DNA from 4 places in the Paracoccus alcaliphilus genome. Region 3 is predicted to be linked to each of the others. Evidence: riboswitches for the same ligand, from Rfam matches in the RefSeq annotation. Region 3 holds a riboswitch; each other region holds the start of a gene.
What was found. Region 3 has a riboswitch for cobalamin ahead of JHW40_RS22080 (ABC transporter substrate-binding protein). Riboswitches for the same ligand answer to the same signal wherever they lie in the genome.
Positions count from the first base shown of each region.

Region 1: another riboswitch for cobalamin. It lies ahead of JHW40_RS19660 (TonB-dependent receptor); the one in region 3 lies ahead of JHW40_RS22080 (ABC transporter substrate-binding protein).
Region 2: another riboswitch for cobalamin. It lies ahead of JHW40_RS05795 (DUF1636 family protein); the one in region 3 lies ahead of JHW40_RS22080 (ABC transporter substrate-binding protein).
Region 4: another riboswitch for cobalamin. It lies ahead of JHW40_RS07095 (TonB-dependent receptor plug domain-containing protein); the one in region 3 lies ahead of JHW40_RS22080 (ABC transporter substrate-binding protein).

Region 1 covers NZ_CP067125.1:273,283-278,855, reverse strand. The annotation lists gene JHW40_RS19670 (ABC transporter ATP-binding protein) at 1-518, shown strand, start outside; gene JHW40_RS19665 (ABC transporter permease) at 511-1,311, shown strand; cobalamin riboswitch at 1,355-1,548, shown strand; gene JHW40_RS19660 (TonB-dependent receptor) at 1,659-3,809, shown strand; gene JHW40_RS19655 (ABC transporter ATP-binding protein) at 3,811-4,587, shown strand; gene JHW40_RS19650 (ABC transporter substrate-binding protein) at 4,598-5,545, shown strand; gene JHW40_RS19645 (FecCD family ABC transporter permease) at 5,547-5,573, shown strand, end outside.
Region 2 covers NZ_CP067124.1:1,130,684-1,136,256, reverse strand. The annotation lists gene JHW40_RS05810 (alpha,alpha-trehalose-phosphate synthase (UDP-forming)) at 31-1,461, opposite strand; gene otsB (trehalose-phosphatase) at 1,458-2,177, opposite strand; gene cobO (cob(I)yrinic acid a,c-diamide adenosyltransferase) at 2,310-2,951, opposite strand; cobalamin riboswitch at 2,992-3,191, shown strand; gene JHW40_RS05795 (DUF1636 family protein) at 3,280-3,660, shown strand; gene cobW (cobalamin biosynthesis protein CobW) at 3,664-4,710, shown strand; gene cobN (cobaltochelatase subunit CobN) at 4,710-5,573, shown strand, end outside.
Region 3 covers NZ_CP067126.1:359,710-365,282, forward strand. The annotation lists gene JHW40_RS22065 (pseudoazurin) at 1-392, opposite strand, end outside; gene JHW40_RS22070 (ABC transporter ATP-binding protein) at 404-1,174, opposite strand; gene JHW40_RS22075 (FecCD family ABC transporter permease) at 1,171-2,208, opposite strand; gene JHW40_RS22080 (ABC transporter substrate-binding protein) at 2,205-3,215, opposite strand; cobalamin riboswitch at 3,317-3,513, opposite strand; gene JHW40_RS22085 (isocitrate lyase) at 3,625-5,235, opposite strand; gene aceB (malate synthase A) at 5,365-5,573, opposite strand, start outside.
Region 4 covers NZ_CP067124.1:1,396,213-1,401,785, reverse strand. The annotation lists gene JHW40_RS07100 (ABC transporter substrate-binding protein) at 1-381, opposite strand, end outside; gene JHW40_RS07095 (TonB-dependent receptor plug domain-containing protein) at 375-2,300, opposite strand; cobalamin riboswitch at 2,436-2,648, opposite strand; gene JHW40_RS07090 (Lrp/AsnC family transcriptional regulator) at 2,712-3,185, opposite strand; gene JHW40_RS07085 (3-deoxy-D-manno-octulosonic acid transferase) at 3,428-4,642, shown strand; gene JHW40_RS07080 (DUF1178 family protein) at 4,657-5,067, shown strand; gene JHW40_RS07075 (aspartate kinase) at 5,304-5,573, shown strand, end outside.

The sequences.
Region 1 (5,573 bases), on a different replicon from region 3:
CGTGGCGCACGGTCGAGGGGAATATCCGGCTGGTGCTGGAGGATCACGGATTGTCGCGCCGGGAGATGGACCAGATCGTTACCGACGTTCTGGCCCGCACCCGGCTCAGCGAGTTCCGCAAGGCCCTGCCCAAGCAGCTGTCGGGCGGGATGCGGCAAAGGGTGGCGATCAGCCGGGCGCTGGCGGTGCGCCCCGCCGTCATGCTGATGGATGAACCTCTGTCGGCGCTGGACAGCCAGACCCGCGAATTGCTGATGGACGATCTGGTCGCGCTGTGGATCCGCAAGCCCTTCACCTCGGTCTATGTCACCCATAACCTGAACGAGGCCGTCCGCCTTGGCCACCGGGTCGTGGTGCTGTCGCGCCGCCCCGGTCAGGTGCGGGAAATCGTCGATATCGACATCCCCTTGTCCGAACGTCATCTTGGCCATCCCGCGCTGGAGGACCGGCAGGCCCATCTGTGGGACCTGATGCGGGACGAGGCACGCGCCGCCGATCAGGAACTGCTTGATGGATAACAGCACGCAAACCGCCCGCCCGGTCCCCTTCCGGGGCGGCGGGTTCCAGCCCGTGCCGATCCGCGGCGTGGCCATCGCGCTGTTCGCCCTGCTGCTGATCGTAGCCGAGATCGGCACCCGCAGCGGCTGGATTTCGGCGCTGACCCTGCCCCGCCCCTCGGCCGTGTTCGGCACGCTTTACCGGCTGTGGGATACCGGCCTGTTATGGACGCATCTTCTGCCCTCGTTGCAGCGGCTGCTGGTGGGCGGCAGTCTGGGGCTGGCCGCCGGGATCGGGCTGGGGGTGATGATCGGGCTGTTCAGCCTTGTTCGCGCCGGTCTGGTGCCGCTGGTGGCGGCACTGTTCCCGATCCCCAAGATCGCGCTGCTGCCGCTGTTCGTGATCTGGTTCGGCATCGACGAGGCGTCGAAATACGCCCTGATCGCCTTTGGCACCTTCACCCCCACGGTGGTCGCGACCTATGGCGCGGTGGACAATGTTGACCGCACCCTGATCCGCATGGGGCAAAGCTTCGGGATGAGCTGGCTGTCCATCGTTCGCAAGATCGTGCTGCCGGGCGCCTTCCCCGCGATCCTGTCGGGCCTGCGGGTGTCGATCTCGATCGCCATCATCCTGCTGGTCGCGGCCGAGATGCTGGGCGCGCGCTATGGCGTCGGCTCCTATATCCTCGAAGCCGGGTCGCTTTATGATCTGGAAAAGCTGTTCGCGGGGGTCACCATCCTGTCGCTGATGGGCCTGATCGTGAACGCCGTGATCGGCTGGGTCGAGCGTTCCTTCATCAACTGGCGATGACACAACCCCGACCATAACAGAGTTGACGCGCCGGGTGCGCGTCACTACACGCACCCGTGACGGTTTCCGATTTCGGAATGAAAAGGGAACGCAGTGCGGACGCTTGTCCCATGCTGCGGCTGCCCCCGCAACTGTAGGCGGAGAGCCTTTGCCAACGGCCACTGGGTGCGATCCCGGGAAGGCGGCAAATGGTGTTGACCCGCAAGCCAGGAGACCTGCCGTCAGCCGTTGTCACGCGTGAACACATCGGGCGGGGTGCCCCGGTGGGACAGTCATCCGCCCGCAGATGGCGGGCAACCGGATGTCGCGTTTGCAGTGACGGTGAACCTATCGCTGGAGCCACATTCGTGCGCCATCAATCCGCTTTCCGGTCCACGCGCCGTCGCGCGCAGGACAATATCTCCGCTCATGCCCATATCCGAAACCGCAGCGCGGCCCTGCTGGCCCTGCTGATCGGTACGGCATCGCCCGCCGCCGCGCAGGATGATCTGGTGCTGGACACGATCACCGTCGAAGGACTGTCCTTTGGCGCGGGTCTGGATATTCAGACGCCTTCCACCGCGGGCAGCCGTCTGGGGCTGAGTTCCTTCGACACCCCTGCCAGCGTGCAGGTGATCGGGGCGCAGACCATCCGGCAGCGCGGGCAGCGCGATGTCAATCAGGCCATCGCCCAGAACGGCACCGGCATCAGCTTTCACGGGTCTCCGGGCAATGGCGGCACCTCGTTCAGCATGCGGGGCTTCAACGGTCATGCCTCGGTCACGCGGCTTTATGACGGCACCCGGTTATATCCGGGGTCGGGCACCATCACCTTTCCCTTCGACAGCTGGAGCGTGGAGCGGATCGAGATCCTCAGCGGTCCCGCCTCGGTCCTTTACGGCGAAGGCGGCGTCGGCGGCGCCATCAATATCATCCCGAAACGTCCCCTGACCGACCGCAGCCGGAACGAGATCCGCGCGACGGTGGGTACAGACGGCCAGCGCGGACTGGCCTTCGGCAGCGCCGGCCCGATCAACGAGGTTCTTGCCTACAGCTTCGACGTCAATGGCGCGGCAGCGGATGGCTGGCTGGACCGCAACGACACCTCCAGCCTGTCGCTGTCGGCGGCGCTGCGCTGGCAGGCGACCGAGGATCTGGCGCTGACGCTGTCCCATGATTATGGCGACAACAGGCCGGGCAGCTATTTCGGAACGCCACTGGTCGATGGTCGCATCGACGAACGCGTGCGTGATCGCAATTACAATGTCGGCGACGATCTGGTCCGCTTCAAGGACGCCTATACCCAGTTGCGGGCCGAATGGACGCCTGCGGATAACGTGACGATCCGCAGCAACAGCTATTACCTGACCAGCGACCGCAACTGGCGCAATGTCGAGGATTACCTCTATCGCCCCGAAACCGGCGATGTGCTGCGGCAGTTCTATATCGCGATCAACCATGATCTGGAACAGATCGGCAACCGCACCGACGCCACCATCCAGACCACGCCCGGCGGGATGGAAAACACCACCACCATCGGTTTCGACGTGAACCGGATCAAGTTCAGGAACACCAACAACTCACCCTATCCGGGCGAGTCGGAGGTGGATTTCCTCAATCCGCAGCCGGGTTCCTTCGGGCCGCATGACATGGCGACCACCGCCGATACGACCACCGATCAATATGCGCTGTTCATCGACAACCGGTTGCAGATCAACGACCAATGGGCACTCGTCGGCGGGCTGCGCTATGACAATCTGCGCGTCAGCCGCGTCGATCCGGCCTTTGTCCACCGGCTGGATTCCACCAGCTGGCGGTTGGGCGCGGTCTATAACCCGGTGCCCGATGTCGCCATCTATGCGCAATATTCCCGCGCGGCCGAACCGATCGGGAATGTCCTGTCGCTGTCCGAAAGTCAGGCGGATCTGAAGCTGACCAAGGCGCGACAGCAGGAAGTCGGCATCAAGTTCGGCTTTATGGACGGGCGCGGCGATGCCACGCTGGCGGCTTACCGGATCGTCAAGAACGATCTGCTGGCCCGCGACCCCGATGACCCGAACATCACCTTGCAGATCGGGCAGCAAAGCGCCAAGGGGGTCGAGGCGGCTGTCGGGTTCGAAATCACCCCGACCCTGCGCATCGACGTGAACGGGGCGCTGATCTCGCCGCGCTATGACGATTACCTGCAATCGGCGGGTGATTATTCCGGCAACCGTCCCCCGAATACCCCGCGCCGCGTGGCCAATATCTGGGGATCATGGGCCTTTGCCGAGGGTTGGGTGGCCCGCGCCGGCGCGCATTACGTGAGCGAGGTTTTCACCAATGACGCCAACACCACCACGCGCCCGTCCTACACCGTGGTCAATGCCGGGCTGCAATGGAAGCCGCGCGAGAACATGAGCCTGGACCTGAACATCCATAACCTGACCGACCGGCTTTATGCGACCTCGGGCGGGGCGACCCAATGGCTGCTGGCACCGCCGCGCAGCGCATCGCTCGATTTCCACGTCACCTTCTAGGATGGCCCAGGATCTGAAGGTGCGGGGCCTGTGCTGGGGCCCGCATCCCGCCCGGCGGATCATCGAAGAGATCAGCTTTGATGTATCCGCCGGTTCGACCACGGTGATCGTCGGTGCGAACGGGGCGGGGAAATCGACACTGCTGCGCAGCATCTATCGCCAGAACCGCCCCGATGCCGGGCAAGTCATGGTCGGCGGGCGCGATATCTGGCAGATCCCCGCGCGCGATTCCGCACGCCTGATCGCGGCAGTCCTGCAAGAGGTCGCGCCCGATTTCGCCTTTACCGTGCAAGAGGTCGTGGCGATGGGCCGCATCCCCCATCACGACAGCCTGTTTTCGCGCCGCAGGGCGGATGACGCGATCATCGCACAGGCCCTGTCCGATTTCGAGCTGGCGGATTTCGCCGACCGGCCCTTCAGCGGGTTGTCGGGGGGCGAAAAGCAGCGCGCCCTGCTGGCCCGCGCCATCGTCCAGCAGCCGCAACTGATCGTGCTGGACGAGCCGACGAACCATCTGGATATCCGCCATCAGCTTGAGATCATTCAGATGCTGCGGCGTCTGGACATGACCGTCCTGGTCACGCTGCACGACCTGAACCTTGCCGCCGCGCTGGCCGATCAGGTGCTGGTCATGCGCGACGGCCGCATCTGCGCGCTCGGTCCCCCCAAGGCGGTGCTGACGCCGGACACCATCCGCACCGCCTTCGAAGTCGCCGCCGATATCGACTGCCATCCCCGGACCGGCAGACCACGTTTTTCCTTCGATCTGCTGCCTTGAAAGGCCCGCCATGACCCGCCTTTTCGCCACCCTTGCCGCCCTTTGCCTGACCACCCTGCCCGCCACCGGCGCCGACTTCCCCGTCACCGTCACCAGTTGCGACCGTCAGATCAGCTTTGACGCCCCGCCCGAACGTGCCATCGCCCACGGCTCGAACCTGGTCGAGATCATGCTTGCGCTGGGGTTGGAGGATCGGATGCTGGGCTATAGCGGCCGGATCGAGCGGGTTCAGGCCGCGACCGATCTGTTCCCCGCCGCCGCAGCCCTGCGCCCGCTGCAACGCGATTACCCGACGCTGGAGGTGCTGCTGGAGGAAGAAACGGATTTCTATTTCGCGGGCTGGAGCTATGGCATGCGCGTCGGCGGAGAGGTCACCCCCGACAGTCTGGCCCGCTTTGGCATCCCGGTCTATGAGCTGTCGGAATCCTGCATCCGGCTGGGGCAGAAGAACCGGCCCGGCTTCGACTATCTGTTCCGCGATCTGGAAAATCTGGCGGCGATCTTCGGCGTGACGGAACGGGCGGATGCGCTGATCGCGGATTACCGCGCCCGACTTGACCGCGTGGCCCAAAAGGTCGCCGCGCAGGATCAGCGGCCCCGCATCTTCATCTATGATTCCGGCGACAAGGTGCCCATCACCGCGGGCGGCTATGCCATGCCGCAGGCGATCATGGAGGCGGCGGGCGGCACCAATATCGCCGGAGATATCCAGAACAGCTGGGTCCGCATCGACTGGGAAACCGTCGCCGAACGCGATCCGCAGGTGGTCGTGATCGTCGATTACGGAGAGGTTACGGCCGCCGAAAAGATCGCCTTCATGAAGGACCACCCCGCCTTTGCCCATATCGCCGCGATCCGCGACGACCGCTTTCTGGTGCTGGGCTATGACGACCTGACCCCCGGCCCGCGCAATATCCTCGCGGTCGAGCGTCTGGCCGATTTCCTTCACGGTGGTTGAGATGGATTTCCTGCGACAGCGCTTTGCC
Region 2 (5,573 bases), on a different replicon from region 3:
TAGCAGAACATCAAGAATGCAGATCAGTCGTCATCGCTGAACAAACGGATCAGACTGGTCCTGTTGATCTGTTGACGATACATCAACAACCTGGCCGCGTTCCGCCGCCGCCTGTTCCAGCGCGTCCAGATAAGTGGCCGACCACCAGCCGACATCATGTTCGACCACATCGCGCAGCAGCGCGGCATGGCGGCGGCGGCGTTCGTTGGCGCCCATCCGCATGGCGATTGCCATCGCCTCGGCCAGTTCCCACGGGTCATGGGGGTTGATCACCAGCGCCTCTTGCATGGTATCGGCGGCGCCGGCAAAGCGCGACAGGATCAGCACGCCCGGATTGGTGACGTTCTGCGCCGCGACATATTCCTTGGCCACAAGGTTCATCCCGTCGGCCAGCGGCGTCACCAGCCCGATATGCGCCTGCCGATACAGCCCCGCCAGAATCCGCCGCGGCAGGGAACGGTGGATGAAGCGGATCGGCGTCCAGTTGATCGTCGCATATTCGCCATTGATGCGCCCGGCCAGATGCTCGGTTTCCTCGCGGATGTCGCGATAGGCCGCCACCGCCTCGCGCGTGGGGGGCGCGATCTGCAGGAACGCGATGCGCTCGATCATGTCGGGGTGGTTTTCCAGCAGGATCTGGAAGGCACGGAACCGCTGCGGGATGCCCTTGGAATAGTCCAGACGGTCAACGCCGATCATCATCTGCGCGCCGGTCAGGGTCCGCATTCGGTCCTCGTCCGGGGCATCGCGGGCTTCTTGCATGAAGGCGGCCGTGTCGATGCCGACGGGAAAGACGCCCAGCCGCACCAGCCGCCCGCCCAGCCGCATGCGGTCATGGCCCAATGGCTCGACATCCATCAGCTGCCGGGCGCTTTCGGACAGGTTCGACAGGTCGCGCTGCGCCTGAAAGCCCAGCAGATCGTAATGCGACAGCCATTCAAACAGCTCGGCCGGGTTGGGCAGGGCGGCGCAGTCGGCGGGACCGGGAAAGGGGATATGCAGGAAATGCCCGATGGTGCCGGTCACGCCGCGCTTGCGCAATTCGGCGGCCAGCGGGAACAGTTGGTAATCCTGCACCCAGATGCGGTCGTCGGGACGCAGATGCGGCAGCATCAGATCGGCGATGCGGGCATTCACCCGGCGATAGCCTTCCAGATATTCCGGCAGGATATGGGACAGATCGGCGCGGCCATGACACATCGGCCACAGCACCGAATTGGAAAACCCCAGATAATAGCTGTCGAAATCCGCCTGCGTCAGATCGAACGAGGCGCGCCCGAACGACGCCCCGTCGTGAAAGACCAGATGATCCGAAGCCACCTGCGCGGCTTCGCCCGAAAAGCCGATCCACAGCCCGCCCGAGGTCTTCAGCGCATCCTCCAGCGCCACGACCAGCCCGCCCGAGGGGTTTTCACCCAGGGGCAGCCGGTTCGAGACGACGACCAGACGTCCACCGCTCATGCCGCATCCTCCAGCCAGCGCAGCATGGCGTTCGGGTCGGCCAGACGGTGGCGGGCCACGCTGTCGCCGGGCCCGACCTTGATGCCGATGCCACCGCGATCCTGCGCCTCGGCGATGGCGGCCTCGTCCGTCAGGTCGTCCCCGGCATAGATCGCAAGCCGCCCGGCAAAGGGCGGATGCTGCATCAGCAGCGCCAGCGCCCGGTCCTTGCCCGCCGAGGCCGGACGCAGCTCGACCGCCATCTTGGCCGGTTGCAGCACCAGCGAGGGATAGTCCCCGGCCAACGCCTGCATGGTCTGGGTGACCCAGCATCCCAGTTCGGGGGCGGCGCGGTAATGCAACGCCACGCCATGCGGCTTGGCTTCGACCAGCAGGCCGGGATGCTCTGCCGCCAGCGCCGCGACCCGCCGTTGCAGGGCGCCGACATCCACCCCCTCATCGTCAATCGGGCGGATGGGCTGGCCCGGCAGCGAGAGTTCGGCCCCGTGGCTGCCGGCGACAATGCCGGGAAAATCGGGCAGAAAGCCCCGCAATTCACTGGCCGAACGCCCCGAGATCAGCGCCACCGCCCCATCCAGCCGCCGATACAGCCGCGCCAGCGCCCCCGGCAGCGCGGGGGGCACGGAAATCGCATCGGGGGTTGGGGCGATCTCTACCAGGCAGCCATCGAAATCCAGAAACAGGGCAGCATCGGCAGGGATCTTGGGGGGCAGCATCGCGCAGCAACTCCTTTTACATCCGCGCCGCGCAGGCATTCCCGGCCGCCGAAAGACAACCCGCCGGGGCCGATGCGGTTCAACGCCGCACGGAAAGATTTTTGCAACGCAGCAAAGATGGGACGGACCGGATCAGAACTCAACCCCCGGCTGGGCCTTGACGCCTGATCGGAAGGGATGTTTCAGCAATGCCATCTCGGTCACCAGATCCGCCGCCTCGATCAGCAGATCGGGGGCGTTGCGGCCGGTCAGCACCACATGGGTCAGCGGCGGCTTCTCGGCCAGCAGGAAATCCACCACCTCATCCGCCTGCAAATAGCCATAGCGCAGCGCAATGTTGATTTCGTCCAGCAGCACCATGCGAATCGACGGGTCGCGGATCAGGTCCTTCGCCTTCTGCCAGCCTGCCTGAGCGGCGGCGATGTCGCGGGATTTGTCCTGCGTTTCCCATGTAAACCCCTCGCCCATCGCGTGAAACTGGCACAAATCGGCGAAATGCGCGGTCAGCAGACGGCGTTCGCCGGTGTCCCACGCGCCCTTGATGAACTGCACCACCGCGCAGGGCATGTCATGGGCGATGCAGCGCAGGATCATCCCAAAACCGCTGCTGGATTTGCCCTTTCCCGGCCCGGTATGGACGATGATCAGGCCCTTTTCGCCGGTCTTGCCCTGCATCATCCTGTCGCGGGCGGCCTTGATCTTTGCCATCTTCGCGGCGTGGCGGGCCTGTTCCTCGGCGGTGATGGGGGGGGTGATGTCGTGGCTGTCGGTCATGCTTTGTGCTCCTCCGGCTTGACAAGACAGGGGCGCACGCCTCAGTTGGGGGCGCGCTGGTTCCTGTCCTATGACAGGCCAAGAGGGAATGCGACAGGCATCACGCCTGAAAGCAGCCGCCCCCGCGACCGTGACCGGAAAGGTCGCCCAAGCCACTGGCAAATGCCGGGAAGGCGGGCCGACCGTTGGGGAAACCCTGAATCCGCAAGCCGGGAGACCTGCCAGCGCACGATTTTCACGGGCGGACGGGGTGATCCGCGACCGGTTGGCAGGGGTGTGTCCCTGCCCCTCGGCCCATGCCCCGCGCCACCAGTTCACGGAGGGCCGCATGGCGCGCGCCGTATTGCATGTCTGCACGACCTGCCGGGGCATCGACCCCGAGGCCGCAGCCGACCCCCGTCCCGGCGCCGAACTGCACGCCGCCCTGACCGCATCCGCCCCGGCGGGGGTCGAGATCCGCGCCGTCGAATGTCTGTCGGCCTGTTCGCAGGGCTGCTCGGTCGCGCTGTCGGGCCCTGGCAAGTGGACCTATGTCTATGGTCGCCTGACGCCCTCGGACGCGCCAGAGATCCTGACGGGCGCCGCCGCCTATGCCGCCGCCGCTGACGGGCTGGTGCCGTGGCGCGAACGCCCCGTCATCTTCCGCAAGCAAAGCCTTGCCCGGATTCCGCCGCTTGTCCCCCTGCCCGATCCCCAAGAAAGTGAGTGATCCATGTCCGATCTGACCAAAACCCCCGTCACCGTCATCACCGGCTTTCTCGGTTCCGGCAAGACGACGCTGATCCGGCATCTGATGGCCAACCCGCAGGGGCGGCGGCTGGCCGTGCTGGTCAATGAATTCGGCACCGTGGGCGTCGATGGCGATATCCTGAAATCCTGCGCGGATGAGAACTGCCCGGCGGAAAACATCATGGAACTGTCGAATGGCTGCATCTGCTGCACCGTCGCCGATGACTTCATCCCGACGCTGGAGCGGCTGATGGCGATGCCCCAAAAGCCCGACCATATCCTGATCGAGACCTCGGGGCTGGCCCTGCCCAAGCCCTTGCTGAAGGCCTTTGACTGGCCCGCGATCCGGTCGCGCATCACCGTCGATGGCGTGATCGCGCTGGCCGATGCCGAGGCCGTGGCGGCGGGCCGCTTTGCCCCCGACGAATCCGCGGTGCAGGCCCAGCGAGAGGCCGATGACAGCCTGGACCACGAAACCCCGCTGTCCGAGGTGTTCGAGGATCAGATCGCCTGCGCCGATGTCGTGCTGCTGACCAAGGCCGATCTGGCCGGGCCGGATGGCGTGGCCGCCGCCCGCGCCGTGATCGAGGCTGAATCGCCGCGCAAGCTGCCGATCCTGACCGTGACCGAAGGCGCGATCGACCCGAAGGTGATCCTTGGCCTTGGCGCGGCGGCCGAGGATGATCTGGAGGCACGCCCCAGCCATCACGACGGCGCCGACGACCATGAGCACGAGGATTTCGATACCGTGGTGATCGAGCTGCCCGAAATCGACGATCCCGCGCAACTGGTCGCCGGGATCGAGCGGCTGGCGGTCGAGCAGAACATCCTGCGGGTCAAGGGCCATGTCGCCGTTTCGGGCAAACCGATGCGTCTGCTGGTGCAGGCGGTGGGTGCGCGGGTGCGGCATCAATATGACCGTCCCTGGGGCGATCAGCCCCGCGCCTCGCGTCTGGTGGTCATTGCCGAACATGACGATGTGAACGAAGCCGCGATCCGCCGCCTGTTGCTGGAGGCCGTGCCCGCCTGATGCATGTCGTCTTTCGCGAAAGCCACGGTCTGGAAGAGACCGACACCCCCTATGATCCCAGCCAGACGCCGGGTGATCTGGTGGTGCTGTCGTTTTCCGACAGCGATCTGGGGGCCTTCGCGGCAGGCTGGCACCGGGCGCGGCGGGGTGCGGCGGGCGGATTGCCGTCGTTGCGGCTGTGCAATCTGGTGGCTTTGCGCCATCCGGTGTCGGTCGATACCTATGTCGAGCAGACACTTGCCGGTGCAAAGGGCATCCTGATCCGCCTGATCGGGGGCGAGGCCTATTGGCCCTATGGCCTCGCCTCGGTGCAGGATCTGGCGCGGCGTCGCGGGATCGCGCTGGCGGTGCTGCCCGCCGACGGGCGCGACGATCCGCGTCTGGATGCGGTCTCGACCGTGCCCGCCTCGACGCTGCGGATGCTGAAGCGGCTTTGCGATACCGGGGGGGCGGTGGCGGCGCAGGCCGCGCTGGCGCAGATGGCGATTGCGGCGGGACTGTTCGCCAGGCCGGTGCCGGGGCAGAAATCCCTGCCCCGGATGGGATTTTATGACCCGCAGGCCGGAGTGATCCCGGCGCCGCCGGATGGGCCGCTGGTGCTGGTCAGTTTCTATCGCAGCTATCTGACCGCCGCCGATACCGCGCCGGTCGATGCGCTGATCCACGGTCTGCGCGACGCGGGGTTTGCCGCTTGCGGGGTCTTTGCGCCCTCGCTGAAGGCGCCCGGCTTTGCGGATTGGCTGACGGGGGCCAAGATCGCGCCGCAGGCCATCGTCAACGCCACCGGCTTTTCCGTCCGCTCCGATGGCGCTGCGACGCCCTTCGACACCTTCGGTTGCCCGGTGTTTCAGGTCGCCCTGTCC
Region 3 (5,573 bases):
CGCTGATGGACGGGGGCGGGCAGATCGTCGGGCAGGTCGGCCTCGGTCGCGGGCGTGTCGCCGACCTGGATCAGCATTGCCATGCCCATCGTGTAATGAGGCGAGCATTTGATGCCCCAGATGCCCTCGGCATCCAGCGTGACCTCGATTTCCTCGTTGATCTTGCCGATGAATTTCTCGCCCCCCTCGGGGATCATGCCGTCGATGGTGGCGGCATTGTGGCCGGGATTGGCGGCAAGGAACTTCACCGTGTCGCCGGGCTGGATCACCAGATAATCGGGCTCGAAGGGCATCGCACCGGTGTCGTTGCGGTTGAGCATCCTGACCTCATGCACCTCGGCCATGGCAGAAAGGGGCATCAGACAGGCAAGCAGGGCAATGCGGAACAGCATGGGGTTTCCTTTCAGGCAAGGCGTTGGAAGGCAAAGACAGGGCGGCCACCGCCCGGATGGGGGATCAGTTCGGCCTCGACCGCGAAGATGTCGCGGATCAGGGCCGGGGTGAGGACATCGACCGGTGGGCCGAAAGCCACGCAACGGCCCTCGCGCATCACCATGATCCGGTCGCAGCGCAGGGCGTGATGCATGTCATGGAGTGCGATGACGGTGGTGAGCGAAAGCCCGGCGATCAGGTCGAGGATGCCAAGCTGATGGTGGATATCCAGGTGGTTCGTCGGCTCGTCCAGCAGCAGGATCCGCGGCGCCTGCGCATGGGCGCGGGCGATATGGACCCGCTGGCGTTCGCCCCCCGACAACGACGACCAGTCGCGCGCGGCCATATGCGCCATGCCCACGGCCTGCAGAGCGTCTGCGACGACCGCGTCATCTTCGGGCCGCCACGGTCGCAGGGGGCCAAGCCACGGTGTGCGACCCAGCTCGACCGCCTCGCGGACGGTGATGCGGTCGCCCGTCTCGGCCGATTGCGCGACCAGGGCCAGATGCTGGGCGATCTGGCGGCGACGCAGGCGCTCCATCGGTTGGCCGTTCAGCCGGACCTGACCCCGGCAGGGCCGCAACAGCCCCGCCATCATGCCCAGCAGCGTCGATTTGCCCGAGCCGTTCGGCCCGATCAGGCCCAGCATCTCGCCCGGCCGCAAGGCGACGCTGACATCGGCAACGATATCGCGTCCCTGCGCGGTGCGACTGGCGCCGATCACCTCCAGCAGCGCGGTCATCGCTGCCGTCCCCGGATCATGACGACGGCGAAGGCGGGCGCGCCGACCAGCGCGGTAATGACACCGATGGGCAGCACCTGCCCCGGAATGACGATGCGCGAGACCACATCCGACAGTACCAGAAACACCGCCCCGGCCAGTGCCGTGGCCGGAACCAGCCGCGCATGACGGCTGCCGACCAGAAAGCGCATCGCATGGGGCACGACCAGCCCGACAAAGCCGATGGCCCCGGCGATCGAGACCATCACCGCCGTCACCAGCGCCGCCGTGCCGATCAGAACCGCCTGCGTGCGCCGCAAATCAATGCCAAGCGCAGCGGCGGCATCAGCGCCAAATGTGAAGGCGTCCAGAGCGCGGACATACCACAGCGTCACCCCCAGCCCCAGCGCCGCCATCGGCACCGCCAGCCGGGTATCGGGCCAGCGCACACCAGAAAGGTTGCCCAGCAGCCAGAACATGATGCCCCGCGCCTGTTCGGCGCTGGCCGATTGCGCGATGATCAGCGCGGTCAGGGCGTTGAACATCTGCGATCCGGCGATGCCTGCCAGGATGATGACCCCGGCCCCTCGCAGGCCTGTCCCGCCACCTGCGACCCGCGCCAGGCCCGCGACGAGCGCGAAGGCGGTCAACGCGCCCGCAAAGGCTCCGGCGGACATGCTGACCAGCCCGCCACCGACGCCCGCCACCGCAATGATGACCGCCCCGGTCGAGGCCCCGGCCGAGATCCCCAGCAGATAGGGCTCGGCCAGCGGGTTGCGCAGCAGCGCCTGAAGGATCAGCCCCGACAGCGCCAGACTGGCCCCGCCGCAGGCCGCGACCACGGCACGCGACAGCCTGTAATGCCAGATCACGCTGGCGTCGATCGGGTCCAGCACCTGCGAGGACAGACCGGCCTTGACCGCCATGACCTCGATCACGGTGGCCAGCGGGATACGCGTCTCGCCGACCGCCGTGCCGAACAGCAGCGCCGCGGCCAGCACCAGTGGGGACAGCCACAGCCAGCCCATACCACGAGTCGCGGCGCGTTGGTTCATTGCGTCAGACCGAACCCGGCCAGCGAATCCGACAGCGCCTCAAGCGCAAAGATCGAACGGACCGAGGGGTCCATGGCATTCGCTTCCATCGTCAGGATGCGGTCGTTCTGCACCGCATCCATTTCGCTGGTGACGGGATCGCCGGTCAGGAATTCACGCTTGACCTCGATATCGTCGGCGGGAAAGCGACGGCGGTTCATCTCGGCCGCGACGATGAAGGTCGGGTTGGCGCGGGCGATGGTTTCCCAGCCCACGGTCGGCCATTCCTCCTGCGAGGTGATGACGTTCTGCACCCCCAGCTTGGACAGCATCCAGCCCGGCGCGGCATTCACCCCGGCGACATAGGGGTCGATCCCGATATCGGCCGAGGAATACCAGAACACGCCCGACACGTCCTCGGGCAGGTTCAGCGCCTGCGCCTGTTCGACCGCTGCCGCCTCGCGCGCCTTCAGGTCGGCGATCAGTTCCTCGCCACGATCCTGCACGTCGAAGATCGCCGCCAGTTCCTCGATGCCCTGATAGAGCAATGCGGTGTCGAACATGACCGTGCGTTCGCCATCCATGCTTTGGGTATTGTCCTTGCCGACGCATTCGGCGGGCATGATCCAGCTGGGGATCTGCGCGTCGTCGAACATCTCGCGTGTGCCGACCGCGCCTTGCGGGCCGATCATCCATTCATAGGCGGTGACGACCAGCCCGGGCCGTTTTTCCAGCACGCTTTCAAAACTGGGGGCATTGTCCGAAAGACGCTCGACCCCGGCATCGACCTCCTCGAATTCCGGCAAGACCGGATTGATCCACAGCGCCGTCCCCGCGACCTTGTCGGCAAGGCCCAGCATATACAGGATCTCGGTCGTGCTCTGGCCGACGCTGACGACGCTTTCGGGCGCTTTGTCAAAGCTGACCTCGTGACCGCAGCTTGTCAGGGTCAACGGGTATTCGGTGGCCGCGAACGCCATCGGCGCCAGCGTAAATGTGGCGACAATCGCCGTGGTAAACCTGAGCATAATGCTTCCTTCCGCTGCATTATGGGCAGGCCGAACAGGCGGGTTGCGGTCGGGCATACAGGGGCACCGAACACAATCCCCTCCCGAGCCGACCCGCTCGGATTGGTCAAACGTCGCCGGCAGGTCTCCTGACTGACGGGTCACAGCTGGCTCGACCTTCCCGGACCCTGGGTCCAGTGGCATATTCCGAGCCGGGCTCACCGCCTACAGTTGCGGGGGCAGTTCCGGTTCGGGACGTGAAACACCCCGGCGGATTCCCTTTCAATTCCTTGCGGAAACCGACACCCTTCCCCTAGCGCCTGACGGTGTTGGTGGCAAGTCGCGGATGCAGGGGCAAAGCGCCGCCCCTTTCGGGGCGGCGCACCGGGCGGCGGGTCCAACGCCAGAAGGCCGCCGACCGGATCCGGGTTTATTCGGCGGCGAACTGGTTCATGGTGTTCGCGTGTCCGCCCGCTTTCAGCGCGCGCTCGCCCGCGACCATTTCCTTGAACGTGTCGCCAAGGTCCGAGCCGACTTCGTGCTGGTGCCGGACCGCGCTGATGCCGCGACGGATTTCCTCGCGCTGCACGGTCTTGACATAAGCCAGCATCTTCTGCTCGCCGAAATAGCCGTGCGACAGCTCATCCACCGATTTCGCGGTCAGGTGGAAGGTCGGCAGGGTGATCAGGTTGTGGAACACGCCCGCCCGCGCCGAGATGTCAGTCTGGAAGCGTTGCAGACGCGTGTCGGCCTCGTGGCCCAGATCGGTGTCGTCGTAATCGGCCTTCATCAGCTCAACGCCGTCGGGATAGTCGGCCTCGTTGATCCGGCCTTCCTTGATCCACTGCGCGCGGACCTGTTTGCGCAGGTTCAGCGTCCAGTTGAAGCTGGGCGAGTTGTTATAGGTCAGCTTGGCATCCGGCACTTCCTTGCGGATCTCGGCGACCATTCCGGCGATTTCGTCGACATTGGGCGTGTCGGTCTCGATCCACAGCAGGTCCGCGCCGCCGTCGCGCAGGCTGGCGATGCAGTCCTCGATCACGCGGGCGCGGCCGGTACCTTCGCGGAACGGAAACAGCCCGTTGGGCAGGCGGGCAGGCTTGACGAATTCGCCACCCTGCCAGATGGCCAGCTCGCCCTCACGGATCGGATTGGCGTCAGAGATCGGCGCGGTTTTCAGCCATTTGAGATACTCGGCGGCATGATCGCCGGGGCGCTGGCTGACCGGCACCTTCTGGGTCAGACCGGCGCCAAGACTGTCGGTGCGCGCCACGATCACGCCGTCATCGACACCCAGCTCCTCGAAGGCCAGACGGCAGGCGCGCAGCTTTTCGATGAAATCCTCGCGCGGGACGGTGACCTTGCCGTCCTGATGGCCGCATTGCTTGGCGTCGGACACCTGGTTCTCGATCTGCAGCGCGCAGGCGCCGGCCTTGATCAGTTCCTTGGCCAGCAGATAGGTGGCATGTTCGTTGCCAAAGCCCGCGTCGATATCGGCGATGATCGGCACGACATGGGATTCGAAACCGTCGATCGCCGCGATGGCACGCTGGCGTTCCGCATCCGTACCGGCCTCTTTCAGCGCCTTGAACAGGTCGTTCAGCGCCACCTCGTCGGCCTGCCGCAGCGAGACATAGATCTCGTTGATCAGATCGGCCACGGCGGTCTTTTCGTGCATCGACTGGTCGGGCAGATGACCCCAGCGGTTGCGCAGGCCGGCAACCATCCAGCCCGACAGATAGACATAGGTGCCCCTGGCCGTGCCGCGCAGGCGCTTGACCGATTTGATCATCTGCTGGGCGTGAAAGCCCGACCAGCAGCCAAGGCTTTGCGTGAATTTCGAGGTATCGGCATCATAGGCGGCCATGTCGGCGCGCATCACCGTTGCCATGTCGCGGGCGATGTCCAGATGCGTGTCATAGGTGCTTTGCAACCGCAGTTGCACGATGTCATCGACCGTAACGCCACCCGGCGTATTCCCGGAGGGGTAGCGCGACAGGAGCTCGGCACGGATTTCCGAAAAAGTCTTTCGGTTCTTCATATTGTTTCCTTTCAACATGGTCGGTTCTGGTTTTGACGGGTTCGGATTGCGACGGGGTATTGTCCGGAGAGCAGTCCCCGGGGATCGGCCCGCCGAAGGGGGAAAGCGTGCGAATGATGTCCATGGGGTTCAGTCCAATGCGTTCAGGACACGACTGGCCGGGGTGGTGATGAAGTCGGGCAGCACGTCGGCCGTGACCGCCTCCTGCACGATCCGCGCGGCACTGGCGTAATGGCCGCGATGAAAACCGTTCGGGCCAAGGCGTCCGAGGATGCGGAGGATTTCCTCCTGCACCAGCTGCCCGAACCATTCGTCCGTCAGCCGGCCCTCGCCGCCAT
Region 4 (5,573 bases), on a different replicon from region 3:
CATCCGGCGGATGCCGTGGCGCAGCCCGTCAAGGTCGCTCACGATGTCGAACTCCTCGACAGGCACCTCCAGCCGCCGCAACATATCCACCGCCGTCCGCGAGGTATAGCGCCCCGCCAGCACCAGATCGGGCTGCATCAGAAACACCTCTTCGGCCAGCCCGTGATTGACCTCATAGCCCGCCGCCTCGCGCGTCATGGCCGAGGCGCGCGGGTCCAGCGCCAGATGACTGACCGAGACCAACTGCCCCGGCGCGGCCAGCATCATCGCCAACTGATCGGTGCAGAGGTTCATCGACAGCACACGCTGCGGCGGCGCGGCCCCGGCACCTGCGCCAATGCCGCCCGCAAGGCAGGCGGCCAGCAGCCAGCGCCTCACCATCTGGCGGACAGCCCGACATAGGCCGTGCGGCCCTGCCCGTAATAGCCCCATGCCTCGGAATAATCCTTGTCGAACAGGTTCACCACCCGGCCCGACAGGCGGACATGGTCGGTCAGGTCATAATGGGCCGCAAGGTTGACGGTGGTGAAATCGGGAAGCTTGGTGGTGTCCGGGGCAAAGCTGCGAAACCATTCTTCATCATGATTGCCGGCGACATGACGCAACTCGGCCGTGACCGCGCCGCGACCTTGCGCAAAATCGACCCGCGCGCGCAGATGTGCCTCGTGGCGCGGCACACGGGCAAGGACACCGCCATCCTCTTTTCTCGCATCGTTATAGGTGTAATCGGCGCCAATGCGGAAATTGCCGGTCACCTGCATGTCGGCGGTCAGCTCAAAACCCTTGCGGGTGCTGGTGCCGTCGATATTGACCGAGGTTTCGCCGGTGCCAATAATCATGTCCTCGACCTTGCTGGTAAAGACGGTCAGCCCAGCCTGCCCGCGCCCGTCGGCAAAACCCAGATCGGCGCCGATTTCATATCCGAGGCTGGTTTCCGGCGTCAGGTCCGGGTTGCCCTCATAACTGCCGGGGATATAACCATATTGTTCGAACATGGTCGGATTGACCGTGGCCCGGCCGATGGCAGCGCGAAGCCGCAGATCGCGCTCCGGCGCCTGCCACGCAGCGGCAAGGTTCCACGAGGTCGCGTCGCGAAAGACATCGTTCAGATCGCGCCGGATACCGGCCTGAACACTGGCGCCGTTGTCGAAACCGCCCTGATATTCCAACGCCAGCGAAGTCATGTCACGTTCGTAATCGCCGCCCGGTGCGAATGAGGCCCGATAGGTCTCGCGCCGCTTGCTGGCGGCGAAATTCAGCTTTTGCGCGGCATTGCGGGCATCATTACCGTCAATGGCCCATGTCGCACCAAGGCGAAGTTCGCGACGACGCGAAGCATCGTCGTAATCCGGCACGCCGTCCCTGAAATGATCGGTATCCTGATTCACGCCGGTCACGGTCAGCCGGTTCAGCAGCCTGCCGCCCATCGCCTCGGCCTCCAGCCAGAGCGAGCCATAGACCTCGTCCCGGTCGGCGGTCAGCGGGGCGTCGATGACGTAATCGTCGGGGTCATCCACCGGCTCCCACGCGCCGTCCTCATCATATGAGCCGGCTTGATCATAACCGTATTTCTGCCAGCTTCGGCGCAGGGTGAAACCGGTGCTGATCCCGTCGCCCAGATCGTAGGAACCATTAAGCGCCAGCGCCTCGCGGTCGTTGAAATCGCGATCGCCACCGGGGGTGCGCGAGGTGTCGTCGCCATCGGTGTGGCGGCTGGCGATGGACAAGCTGATCGCGCCGCGCTCACCCGCCGCGCGAAGATAGGCATTAGCAGCGCGAGTGCCCTGACCGCCCAGTTCTACGCCACCGCCATAGGACAGACCCGGCGCGTCGGCCCGGCGGGTGGTGATCGAGATCACGCCCGAGGCGGCGTTGGGCCCGTGAATCGAGGATTGCGGGCCGCGCAGGATCTCGATCCGCTCGATATTGTCGGTCAACATACCGCTGAAGATATAGTTCCCCTGGCCGGGGGAATTGGCCTCGACCCCGTCGATCAGCACCAGCACATGGTTGGCCTCTCCGCCCCGGATGCGGATGCCGGTCAGCGTCTCTCCGGTCGAAGTGACGGAAACGCCCGGCACGCCGCGCAGCGCATCCTGAACGGTGGCGATGCCGCGCGCCTCGATCTCGTCACCGGTCAGCACCGTATGGGCGCGACCATAGCCATCGGCGGCCACCGGGCTCATCCCGCCCGAGATCACGATCTCATCCAGCATCAGCGCACCATCCTGCGCCATCGCGGCAAAGGGCGTCAGGGCGACGGTCAGGGCGATCAGGGAACAATTGCGGTCACGAAACATGACAGGGCCTTTCCAGCGCAGGCCTGGCCTGCGGTTTGCAGATGCAGACTGCGGATCAGGCCGGGACGGCCCGCCGCGGTCACGGTGGCTGTCACCTCTGCGGAGTGGCCGCTTTCCGTGCGCGCCCCGCGCCGGAAATGGGTGAGCGCACCGGCAGGTCTCCTGGCTTGCGGATCATCGCTTTGGCCGCCTTCCCGGACTGCGTCCAGTGGCATGGAGGGCCATCGCTCACCGCTTACAGTTGCGGGGGCAGCCGCGGATTTGCACCTTTCGCCAGATGGCGAAGGGCACGCACCGGCGTTCCCTTTTCATCCGGCGCGAACCGGAACCGAAGCTGATAACGGCATGGCGCAGCCGCCCCGCCCTGTCAAGCGATCCGGTAGCTGATTGCGCCAACAGGCGCGGCCTGCCTTAGCGGTTGCGGGTATCGACCGGATAGCTGGTCGAGAACCGCATCCTCTCCATCACGAAATGCGAAGTGATGTTCTTGATCGGCACGGCATCGGTCAGGTCGCGATACAGCCGGTCGAAATCGGCCATGTCCGAGACCGAAACCCGCAGCAGGTAATCCAGCTCCCCGGCCATGCGGTAAACCTCCATGATCTCGGGCATGGTGTCGATCGCGCGCGAGAATTGCTGGCGCCATTCGCTGCTGTGATCGGGGGCCTCGACGCCGACAAAGACGGTCAGGCCAAAGCCCAGACGGGCGGGATTGGCCAAAGCGACGCGACCGGTCAGCACGCCGGTCGCCTCCAGCTTCTGGATGCGTTTCCAGCAGGGGGTCTGCGTCAGCCCCACCCGATCCGCGATCCGGGCGACAGGCATCGTCGCGTCGCGCATCAGTTCGGCGACGATCTTGCGGTCGATAAGGTCAAGCGCGGTCATCTGCGGTCGTCCTTCATGCGTGATGCGGGCCCAGGGCCCGCTTTCCTGTTCTTCAGAATGCTCTAAAATAGCGAAATGTCCACTGTCTTTATCGTGTATTGGCGATTTTTCTGCCATTTTTGTGGTTTTTCATTCTCTTACAAATGGTTATGAGAGAACCTTCTGACCGGCACAAAAGCACAGCCTTCCCAAGCCATTGTCCGACGCCCTAGATAGGCGGGCCGCCAACCGGAGTTCAGACGATGATTCACACCGCCGCCGCCCGCCTTGCCGAAACCGGCCTGCGGCTGCGCGCCATGATGGGCGGAGGCGAAACACTGCGGCAGCGGCTGGTGCTGGACGATCCGCCCCCGCAGGCGGATATCTGGGTGCATGGCGCCTCGGTCGGAGAGCTGGTTTCCGCCCGCATCATCATCGAGGCGCTGGCCGGATCGGCGCAGGTTCTGGTGACGGCCAACAGCCCGACCGGGCGCGACATGGCCGCGGGATGGGGTCTGCCTGCGCGGCTGGCGCCGCTGGATGTGCCGGGCGCGCTGGGGCGGTTTCTGGACGCCGCCCGCCCCCGTCTGGCGCTGACCGTCGAGGGCGAGTTCTGGCCGCTGCGTTCGCGCATGCTGGCGGCGCGGGGCGTGCCGCAGGCGATGATCGGGGCGCGGATCTCGGCCCGCTCGGCGGTGCGCTGGGGGCGATTGCGCGGCCTGATCGCGCCGGTTCTGGGCCGGATCGAGGCGCTGTCGGCGCAGGATGCGGGCAGCGAGGAGCGGTTGCGCGCCCTTGGCCTGCCGCAAGCCGCGATCCTGCCGCGTCTGGACCTGAAGCTGCTGGCCCCCGCCGCGATTGCGCCGCCGCCCGACGATCCGGCGCGGGACCGCGTGTGGCTGGCTGCCTCGACTCATGAGGGCGAGGACGGCGTGATCCTTGATGCCTGGCTGGCCGCGCGGCAGTCCTGCCCCGATCTGCGGCTGATCCTGGCCCCCCGCCACCCGAGACGCGGTGATGAGATCGCGACGCTGATCGCGGCGCGCGGGTTGACCGTGGCGCGGCGGTCGGGTGGGGCGGAAAGCGGGCCGGTGCTGCTGGCCGATACATTGGGCGAGATGTCGCGCTGGTATGCGGCTGCAGGCATCTGTTTCATCGGCGGCACGCTGACCGACCGGGGCGGGCACACCCCGTGGGAGCCTGCCGCATGGCGCTGCGCGATCCTGCACGGCCCCCATGTCAGCAACCATGCCGAAGGCTTTGCGGCGCTGGCGCAGGCCGGGGCCGCGCGGCAGCTTCATCCGCAGGATCTGGGCGCCACGGTGGCCCGGCTGGCCGCTGATCCGGCGCAGGCGCAGCGGATGGGACATGCCGCCCGCGCGGTGCTGGACCGGCGCGCAGGCAATCCCGCGTCCCTGATCGCGCGGCTTCGCGATCTTGCGAATACCCGCGACAGAAACGATATACAGGGGCAGTAAAGCCGAGTAGTCACATGATCCGTTACAATCTTCGCTGCGAGAATGGGCATGAGTTCGACAGCTGGTTCCGGTCCTCGGACGGGTTCGAGACGATGAGGGCTGCCGGTCAGGTCGGCTGCGCCATCTGCGGCAATGCCAAGGTGGAAAAGGCGCTGATGGCCCCTGCCGTGCCCGCCGAGCGGCCCAGCCTGACGGCCCCGCAATCGGATATCGAGACCGCGCTGGACAGGTTGCGCCAGCATGTCGAACAGAACTCGGATTATGTCGGGCTGAGCTTTGCCGACGAGGCCCGCGCCATGCATGAAGGCCGCAGCCCGGCCCGCGCCATCCATGGCGAGGCCCGTCCCGACGAGGCCCGCGCGCTGGTCGAGGACGGCGTGCCGGTCATGCCCCTGCCCTTCCGACCGCGCCAGAAGGCCAACTGAACCGGCCGCATTGGCGGGTCGGTTGCCGGGGCGCTGCCCCGTCGCGCTGCGCGCGACCCCCCGGGATATTTTCACACCAAAGATGAGGCGGGTGGTTTGGGTGTCGGGCGCGGGCGGGCCGGGCGGGGCGGCGGAAAATGGCGATGGATTTTTCCCGGGCGTCTCGCGCCCCCTTGCGGTTTTCCGCACCCGCCCATAAAAGCCCGCGGAATGAAACCCCTTGCTGGAGGCCCGCGATGCCGCTTCTGGTCATGAAATTCGGTGGAACTTCGGTGGCCGATCTGGATCGGATCCGGAACGCCGCCGCCAAGGTCCAGCGCGAGGTCGAGCGCGGCTATGACGTGATCGTCATCGTCAGCGCCATGTCCGGCAAGACCAATGAACTGGTGGGCTGGGTCGAACAGACCTCGCCCATGTTCGACGCGCGCGAATACGACGCCGTGGTCAGCTCGGGCGAGAATGTCACTGCCGGGCTGATGGCGCTGACCCTGCAGGAAATGGGCGTT